Regions from separate parts of the Brevibacillus sp. IT-7CA2 genome, predicted to be linked through region 2. Evidence: riboswitches for the same ligand, from Rfam matches in the RefSeq annotation. Region 2 holds a riboswitch; each other region holds the start of a gene.

What was found. Region 2 has a riboswitch for lysine ahead of ACM6JA_RS17080 (amino acid permease). Riboswitches for the same ligand answer to the same signal wherever they lie in the genome.
Region 1: another riboswitch for lysine. It lies ahead of dapD (2,3,4,5-tetrahydropyridine-2,6-dicarboxylate N-acetyltransferase); the one in region 2 lies ahead of ACM6JA_RS17080 (amino acid permease).
Region 3: another riboswitch for lysine. It lies ahead of ACM6JA_RS27020 (aspartate kinase); the one in region 2 lies ahead of ACM6JA_RS17080 (amino acid permease).

Annotation. Positions count from the first base shown of each region.
Region 1 covers NZ_CATKQT010000011.1:712,295-715,558, forward strand. The annotation lists gene ACM6JA_RS09965 (N-acetyldiaminopimelate deacetylase) at 1-4, opposite strand, end outside; gene ACM6JA_RS09970 (aspartate aminotransferase family protein) at 8-1,222, opposite strand; gene dapD (2,3,4,5-tetrahydropyridine-2,6-dicarboxylate N-acetyltransferase) at 1,237-1,947, opposite strand; lysine riboswitch at 2,039-2,228, opposite strand; gene ACM6JA_RS09980 (flavodoxin) at 2,369-2,809, shown strand; gene ACM6JA_RS09985 (GNAT family N-acetyltransferase) at 2,878-3,264, shown strand, end outside.
Region 2 covers NZ_CATKQT010000033.1:101,682-104,945, reverse strand. The annotation lists gene ACM6JA_RS17090 (CGNR zinc finger domain-containing protein) at 1-199, opposite strand, end outside; gene ACM6JA_RS17085 (DinB family protein) at 368-862, shown strand; lysine riboswitch at 947-1,132, shown strand; gene ACM6JA_RS17080 (amino acid permease) at 1,246-2,694, shown strand; gene ACM6JA_RS17075 (hypothetical protein) at 2,913-3,264, shown strand, end outside.
Region 3 covers NZ_CATKQT010000052.1:276,287-279,550, reverse strand. The annotation lists gene uvrC (excinuclease ABC subunit UvrC) at 1-978, shown strand, start outside; lysine riboswitch at 1,081-1,268, shown strand; gene ACM6JA_RS27020 (aspartate kinase) at 1,500-2,741, shown strand; gene ACM6JA_RS27015 (YslB family protein) at 2,795-3,247, opposite strand.

The DNA.
Region 1 (3,264 bases), on a different contig from region 2:
TCATACCCTACGCCTCCTTTTTCGTACCTGATCTTACTTTTAAATGCTCCTCAAACACGGCAAGGAAACGGTCCACATCGGCTTTTGTCAACGTCAGTGGCGGAAGCAAACGAACAATCGTTTTCTGCGTCACGTCAACGAGAATTCCTTCGTCAAGCAACGCTTGCTGCAAGTGGCTGACCTCTTCCGGGGTGGAAGAGAGTGGAATTCCAACCATCAAGCCTTTTCCGCGAAGGGATTGCAGCTGATCCGGAAGACGAGTACGCAATGCTTCCAAGCCCGACCACAGGTACGTAATCACTTCTTCTACGTGAGCGATGAAGGCTGGATCAAGCAATTCGTCCAACACGACATTCCCCAGGGCAGCAGACAGTGGTGATGGTGCGAACGTCGTTCCGTGATCCCCCGGTTTGAACTGGTTCATCAGCTTTGGACCAGCGATGACACCGCCGAGGGGAAGCCCTCCCCCTATACCTTTGGCGAAAAGGATAAGGTCTGGCGTTACGCCTGCATGCTCATAAGCAAACAGCTTTCCTGTTCTGCCCATTCCTGTCTGGATCTCATCCATGACAAAGAGCATGCCTTCTTGTTCACAGATCACAGCTACCTCTCGCAAGAATGCTTCCGTTAACGGCACGACACCGCCGGAACCCAAGACTGGCTCCATGAGGACCGCAGCAGGCCTTGCTTCTTGGCAAATCGCTCGCAATCCTTCCGTGTCCTCCACATCCAGTTCATAAACAGGAAAAGCCGGCTGAGGAAAGTCTTGATAGACGTGAGCCTGTCTCGTCAAACGCACTGCTCCGAGTGTTCGCCCGTGAAAGCTGTTGCGTAAGACAACGATGCCTTCACGACCTGCGCCCTCGTTCTTCGTCCATTTGTGAATCAGCTTGATCGCAGTCTCTGTAGCCTCTGCACCAGAGTTGGTGAAAAAAACCTTCCCACTAATGCTGTTCGCAACCAAACGCTCGGCCAATCGAATAGCCGGCTTGTTTAAAAATACATTGGAAATATGCAAGAAGCGCTCTCCCTGCTCACGTAAAGCCTGTACAATGCGCGGATGAGAATGCCCCAGAACGTTTACCGCGAGTCCGGTAAACAAGTCGAGATAGCTCTTCCCGTTCGTATCGTACAAGTAATTTCCTTCGCCTTTTTCTATGGCAATCGGAAGTCTTTTGTAAGAGGAGACGATATATTGTTCATCGAGCGAACGCCAGTCCATGTGCACTCTCTCCCTTACAGCTGACGTAGCTCCTGCTTGATCTCTGTCTTGGAACGAGTTTTTTCATCGATTTGCTTGATCACACGTGCAGGTGTTCCCGCAACTACTACGTATGGAGGTACATCTTCAATCACGACAGCACCCGCTGCAACGACAGCACCTTTTCCTACGCGTACACCTTCCAGAATGACAGCATTTGCTCCGATGACAACATCGTCCTCGACAACAACTGGCTGTGCAGATGGCGGCTCGATAACGCCCGCGATAACTGATCCCGCGCCGATGTGGCAGTTTTTCCCGATGGTTCCACGTCCACCTACTACAACATTCATGTCGATCATCGTACCTTCACCGATCACTGCACCGATGTTAATGGAAGCACCCATCATGATGACCGCATTGTTACCGATTGTCACTTGGTCACGGATAATTGCGCCTGGCTCAATACGCGCTTGAATCCCTTTTGTATCCAGCAATGGAATAGCGGAGTTGCGACGGTCGCTTTCTACCACATAATCTTCAATTTTGTCTGCGTTAGCCGCGAGCACTGGCTCAATCTCTTTCCACTCACCAAAAACAACACCAGTAGGACCAGTAATGAAAGCTTTGGAGCTCGCACCGAAGTCGATTCCCTCCAGGTTCCCTTTCACATATACCTTCACTGGTGTTTTCTTTTCGCTTTTTTGAATAAACGCGATAATTTCGTTAGCATCCATCATGTTCATAGTTACATCCTCCTCAAAATAACAGCATGGTAAATCAAAAAAAGCAATGAGTGCATTCGCTATCTCATTGCTTTTGATACTACATAAGCAAATCATAAATAGCGCTCCACAAAAAGACTTGAGGTCCCTTGTGACAGGATGATCATTTTTCATGAGACACCCCAGCCCGTGCTACGTAGGGGCATAGCATAAGCTTCGGCGCTTTAGCCTTTCTTCCTTCTCCTGCCCCCTGGCAGATTACGAAAAGACTTACTCTTCTTCGGCGCACCTCTATTTAGAGTACATTATTATAATTTTATTTAACTCTACCAAAATCAATGAAACGTGGCAATAAGAAAAAAGTTATTGACAACGATTCTCATTTTCATTAATTTTATTTGTGAGAATGATACTCATTATCTAATTGGAGGTTTTCCGTTTTATGAGCATTTTGATGGTATACGCGAGCATGACAGGGAATACTCAGGAAATTGCTGAAGCAATTGCAGAAGGTATTCGTTCAACTGGTGCTGAGCTGGAGATAAAAGAAGTGATGGATGCGAACGCAAAAGAACTCGAAGCTTACGATGGAATCTTGCTTGGTGCCTACACATGGGGCGATGGCGAACTGCCAGACGAATGCATGGATTTTTATGAGGAAATGGACGATATTGACCTCAGCGGGAAAAAGGTAGTTGCTTTTGGCTCTTGCGACTCCGCTTACGAGCATGTCGGTGCAGCTGTTGATATTTTGCTGAAAAAGGCAAGCGAGCGTGGTGCGGAAACTCCTTTGGAAGGTTTGAAAATCGAGCTTTCTCCTACTGCCAAAGAAGTGGAAACTTGCAAAGCGTTTGGGGTATCGTTTGCTGAATTGCTCGGCTAATTGATGTTTCCCAAATACTCTGGCACATGATATACTATCAATCCAACTTTTTAAGGAGGATTGATCTCATGTCACTACATACGGACGAGATTCTCTTACGGCCTCTCCAACAACAAGACGCAGCCGTGCTCCTAGAGCTTCGGCTGCGTAATCATGACTTTCTCCAACCATTTGAACCGATCCGCCCCCCGTCATTTCTGACCCTCCCAGGACAGCAAGAACAGATTTCGCAAGCACAGATTGATTTTGAACGTGGCACAGCCTATGCTTTCGGCGTATTTACCCGAGAATCCAGTAAGATGATTGGACGTGTAGCGTTGTCGAATGTCGCACGCGGTGCTTGGCAAAATGCTACGATTGGCTACTTTATGGATCAGGAGTGCAATGGCAAAGGCTATACGACATCAGCAGTAAATCTCGCCCTTCATTTTGCTTTTTCTGATGCTAAACTGCAC
Region 2 (3,264 bases):
CCAGCATACGTCGCAAACGTTGGCGCAGCTGCAAAAGTGAAGCGGCACACTCCTCATTCATCGGCAGCGGAGCGGTTAGCTTGTATGTTTGCAAAAACGATGACAGCCATTCCTGGTTCTCCAAACGATTTTCCCAACGACCAGAACCTCGCCAATCCCGCCAATCACTATTTAAAAAATCGATACAAAGCCAGTCCATGTCATCATCTCTCCTGACTAAACCCCTCATTTTTCTCTCTTGTATGACCATATAGGATATGGTAATCTTTATATGTAACTACCGTAATATGATTAGTTGGTTACACCTTTGTTTCTTACTGCTATTATAGCGTTTCATCAATCTGTTTCACAGACGAGGAGGAAGCGTATGAATCGGAAGGATTTGCTTTTGCACGGATGGGAATGTACGTATGACAAGGAAGACTGGTATCCACCCTTAAAAGAAGCGCTTTCCGGAGTATCAGTAGCGGAGGCCAACTGGCGCCCTGTGGGAGAAGCAGCCAACACAATCTGGGAAAACGTCAGCCACCTTCTTTATTACAAAGAACGCCTGTTGCATCGTCTACTGGGCACTGAATTTCTTGGCTCCGCTGAGACGAACGATGATACCTTCATCCCATCCGGCGGTCCGAATGACGAAGACGCTTGGCAAGCGACCCTCTTGCGCATGGAAAGCGTCCATCGCCACATTCATGAAAAGCTTTCCTTGCTGACGGATGAGGAGTTAAACCAGACGGCTACCTATACGCCCATTTACCAAACCGTGATGAGTCTGGTCCTGCATGATGCGTTTCATACGGGACAAATCGTCCAAATTCGCAAGCTGCAAGGCTCCTGGCCTGCCAGACGCTCTTTTGAATAACAAAATTTCACATTGATTAATCATAAACAATCCTTTATAGTTGATGAATCACATAACTTCATACATGTTATCCTCATCTTTCACGGTGAGGATAGAGGTCGCGGCTTTTATATCATCCTGTACGAGATTCAGAGAAAATCAATGACTCCAGGTAAGGAAAATCCGCCGAAGCTCATATCGCGTCTCTGTGCGATTGGGTTGGGGCTGTACTCGAAAGGGGCAGAACTGTCACGTTTGCATGCCAAGCAAACGTGGTGAGCTATCTTCAGTGAAGGCTTGGTGGGGATTGGATGATACCGCCCTATGCCATTTTTTTGGCTATGGCGGTTTTTTCGTTTCCGACCTTCCTTCTCAAAAATCATGAAAGGTCGTGCAAGCAGCTTATGTCACAAAATCAATTGCAACGTGGTTTAAAAGCCCGACACCTGACGATGATCGCTATCGGCGGCTCGATTGGGACGGGATTGTTTCTCGCGAGTGGAGGCTCGATCCATTCCGCCGGACCAGGTGGAGCTTTAGTCGCCTATCTCGCCATTAGTATCATGGTTTACTTTTTAATGACCAGCTTGGGGGAAATGGCAGCCTTCATGCCTGTATCCGGTTCGTTTTCGACGTATGCCACACGGTTCGTCGATCCATCTCTCGGTTTTGCTCTCGGCTGGAACTACTGGTACAACTGGGCCATTACCATTGCCGTCGAGCTGTCAGCTTCCGCACTCATTATGAAATATTGGTTCCCGGATACCCCAGCGATAGTGTGGAGCGCTTTGTTCCTCGGATTGCTGTTTGCCTTGAATCTCCTGTCAGTGAAAGCCTATGGAGAATCTGAATATTGGTTCGCCTTGATTAAAGTAGTAACAGTAATCGTCTTTATTATTGTAGGTGTGTTGATGATTTTTGGCATTATGGGCGGCCAAGCAGTCGGCTTCCAAAACTTCACCAAAGGCGACGCGCCATTCAATGGCGGCTTCATGGCCCTGCTCGGTGTCTTTATGATTGCCGGATTCTCTTTCCAAGGGACAGAGCTGGTTGGTGTCGCAGCTGGGGAGAGCGAAGACCCTGCCCGCAACATTCCAAAGGCCATCCGTCAAATTTTTTGGCGCATCCTACTCTTCTACATCCTCGCTATTTTGATCATCGGGTTGTTGGTTCCATACGATAATCCAAATCTGATCAGTGGCGACCTTACGGATATTGCGATCAGTCCGTTTACGATTGTATTTGAAAATGCCGGATTTGCTTTTGCAGCATCCGTCATGAATGCCGTTATTCTCACGTCAGTATTGTCTGCTGGTAACTCTGGCATGTACGCCTCTACACGCATGCTGTGGAACTTGGCGAAAGAAGGAAACGCACCAAAATGGTTCGCAAAAGTAACAAGTAACGGCGTACCGATCAATGCCTTGATCTTGACTGCGCTCATCGGCGCCCTTGCTTTTCTGTCCTCTTTGTTTGGGGAAGGCGAAGTGTATGTATGGCTTTTGAATGCTTCCGGTATGTCAGGCTTCATCGCTTGGCTGGGAATTGCCATTAGTCACTACCGTTTCCGCAAAGCGTATATCGCTCAGGGCCGTGACTTAAGTGAATTACCTTATCGGGCAAAGTGGTTCCCGTTTGGACCGATTTTTGCCTTCATCATTTGCTGTATCGTTATTTTCGGGCAAAACTACTCCGCATTCATGGGTGGAATGATCGACTGGTATGGCGTCCTGGTCTCTTACATTGGCCTGCCACTCTTCTTAATCATTTGGCTCGCTTATAAAATCACGCAAAAAACCAAGCTCGTCCCTCTAGAACAAGTAGACTTCAGCATGGATGAATACACGAAATAATCGAAGAAAAAAATACGGACTTCCGTTATCTGAACGGGAGTCCTTTTTCCTGTTTGCCAGCATATTAAAAACTGACTAAAAATAGCCGATAGTATAGACAAGAAGCAATTGAGATCCGTTTCCTTCCGTTCTCACAACTCATACCAGTCATCTGATAAAAGGTAACAAGATCTCCTGCCATCACGACTGAACATGAATCCATGTGAGGAGAGTAGAACATGCAAATCCAATCGTATTCCCGCTACCTAACCCCCAAGCTTCCAACTAACCAACCTGCACCCAAGATGGTGACAGGAACTAGTCTGGGATTGCCCAAGCCCGATACTGTAGATCTTCGTTCACACAAGGCACGCGAGCTACCTGCTGATGCCATCGAACATCACAGCGTCCAATTTTTCTTTAGCACAGAAATTAATGAGCGTTTGGATAAAATTTTCGCAGATAAACCACCCGAGGCTCGCAAAGCCTTTGACCACATCCTGGAGCAAAATTTTTTCAACTCCCAATCCTCCTACACCGATGAAGAAAGAGCTGCTTTGGTAGAAGTCGGTTTAACCCAAGGTAAATATT
Region 3 (3,264 bases), on a different contig from region 2:
ATGATCGAGCGTCAGACGACTTCCTTTCCATACTATGGTAGCGAAACCGAAGACTTCATGTCTTATGTGAGCCAGTTCTACTACGACAAGCAAAATGCGCTGCCAAAAGAAATTTTGCTCCCGGAAGAGAGTGAACCGGAGCTTTTGAGTGAGTGGCTGGGCATCAAAGTCCACGCTCCCAAAAGAGGCAAAAAGCATGAGCTCGTGAAGATGGCTTCCGAGAACGCCCGTATTGCTTTGCAGGAGAAGTTCGCGCTGATGTCCAAGGACGATGCTCGTACGGTCCAAGCGGTACACAATCTCGGTCACATTTTAGGGGTTCCGGTTCCTCATCGAATTGAAGCGTTTGACAACTCCAACATTCAGGGAACAGAGCCAGTGTCTGCGATGATTGTGTTTACAGACGGCCGTCCTGACAAAAAGGAATACCGCAAATTCAAGATCAAAACCGTCGAGGGACCAGATGATTACGGCTCCATGCGGGAAGTCGTTCGCCGTCGATACTCTCGCCTGCTGAAAGAAAACCAGCCGATGCCTGACCTGATTGTGATCGATGGTGGAAAAGGCCAAATCAGTGCGGCCATGGACGTCCTGGAAAATGAGCTGGGCCTCTATATTCCAGTCTGTGGACTCGCGAAGGACGAGAAGCACCGCACTGCTCAGCTCATGTACGGAGATCCGCCAGAGCCTGTAAATCTTAGACGGGATAGCTATGAGTTTTATTTGTTGCAGCGCATCCAAGATGAAGTCCACCGATTTGTTATTACGTTCCACAGACAATCCCGGACGAAAACGATGCTCTCCTCACAGTTGGATGAGATCCCGGGTATCGGTGAGAAACGACGCAAGCTGTTGTTCTCACATTTCGGCTCGTTGAAAAAAATGCGCGAGGCGACCGTTGAAGACTTCCGTCAATTAGGGATCGGCGACAAGCTGGCGAAAGAAATCATCGGGCATCTGCGCAAGCTGGACACATAGCAAATGTGACTTTTGGAACAACCTCTAAAAAGGAATTGATCCATTTTTAGACTCATGATATAATCCGATTCAAACAGAATAGTTAGCCTCACTTCCATTATGGAGTGAGGTAGAGGCGCGAAAACCAAGAGTACCACCCTGAGATCGGGTATCTGTGAAGGGGACGGGAAAGGGGAATTCGCCGAAGTGTGGAGGGAAACCCGCTTTTCTCCATGCTGGGTCTGCGTTGAACAAATGCAGGACTGTCATCTGCACAATGACCAATTGTCAGATGGAGAGCTATCTCACGGTGTGTCAATGTGAGTTTTGATGGTGTTTACTATCAATCTTCGTTGTCCGCGTGTATTGGGAGGGAGGAACCGGTATGTCGAAACAGTAGGCAGCGGCAGGTCTTATTCCTTGTCGGTGCCTTTTTTGTAAAATAAAAATGTAAGACTTTTCCTTATAGAGAGAATAGTGAAAAACCATACGATACGAGATATATACCAACATTGGATATGAGAAAAAGGGAGAGAAGCCGCATGGGGTTGATCGTGCAGAAATACGGAGGCACTTCTGTAGGTACCATTGAGCGAATTTTACGAGTTGCGGATCGAATTATCAGCTACAAAGAGGAAGGGCATGATGTGGTAGTCGTTGTTTCTGCGATGGGGAAATCTACTGACGTGTTGGTAGACATGGCCAAGCAGATTAGCGCATACCCATCCGAGCGTGAAATGGATATGCTGCTGACCACGGGGGAGCAGGTATCGATCGCGCTTTTGTCGATGGCCTTGCATACAAAAGGCTACGACGCCATTTCTCTTACGGGCTGGCAGGCTGGAATTACCACGGAGGCGATTCACGGAAGAGCACGGATCAAGCAGATTGATCCAGAGCGGATTCAATCCGAGCTCGGCCGTGGTCGTGTGGTGATCGTGGCAGGATTCCAAGGGATCAGTGACGAAGGTGAAATTACGACGCTCGGCCGCGGTGGATCGGATACATCTGCGGTTACACTCGCAGCGAGCTTGAACGCTGAGAAATGCGAAATCTTTACGGACGTGTCCGGGGTGTACACAGCTGATCCGCGAATGGTTCCAGCTGCGAGCAAGCTGGATACGATCTCGTATGATGAGATGCTGGAGCTGGCGAACCTCGGTGCAGGGGTTCTTCATCCAAGGTCAGTAGAGGCTGCGAAAAAATACAAAGTAAGGCTGGTCGTCCGCTCCAGCTTTACTGCCGAAGATGGTACGTACGTTGAGGAGGTTGCCAACATGGAAACAGGAAGAGTAGTAAGTGGAGTTGCACACGATGAAGATGTAGCCAAAATCACGGTTGTCGGCATGCCTGCCAAGGTCGGGACGCTCTCCCGTCTGTTCAATACGCTAGCGGACAATCAGGTGAACGTCGATATCATTATCCAAAGCTCCTATGATGCGTCTGTTACGAACATTTCTTTTACAGTTGCAGCGGATGACCTGAAAAAAGCACTGGATACGCTGGACAGAAACAAAACCGAGCTTGGCTTTGAAAAAGTCGATTTCGAGGAAGGCTTGACCAAGGTATCGATTGTTGGATCGGGTATGATCAACAATCCAGGGGTAGCTGCCGAAATGTTCCGCGTCCTGGCTGAAAAAGAAATTTCTATTAAAATGGTATCTACGTCTGATATCAAGGTTTCTTGCGTCATTCCAGCAGCCTTGACAGAGCTGGCTGTTCGCAGTCTTCATTCGGCATATGGTCTGGATGTCGAGGAAACCGCGGTCGTGCACGGAGTATAAAACATGGATGGATGCTCCCTCTCCCTTTGTTACAGGTAGAGGGGGCATTTTCTTCATGACGCTACTTGCACAGATATCCGTATGTCTGAAGGGCTTTCCATTTCGATTTTGCTGAATGCTTCTCTTTCTTTCCACTGCTCAATCATACCAGCGATGATCCCAGCCTCAAAAGAAAGACTGCATCCTAGTCTCTCTATAGACTGATAGCTAAAAATAGAATGAGTGAGCGAATAGACGATAGTTTGCCCGGTCTCCTCTACGACGTCTAACTGGCCTAATCCGAGCCGAATAAAAGGCATAATCGGGCCTGTTGCAGATTGAATAGGGATTTGGCGTCCCATATTTTTTCCTATCCAATAGAGAATATGGTTTTCACTATCACCTAGCAGGGTGCTGGTCAGCGTTTCGCGTAGAAGATGATAGCCAAGATAGGGCATGTTCATTCTTTCCGCATAGGGAATGGTCTCCGGCGGCAACAGTGCTGCAAGCTGATCCTTCTCTTTCATATGTGCTTCCCTCCTGT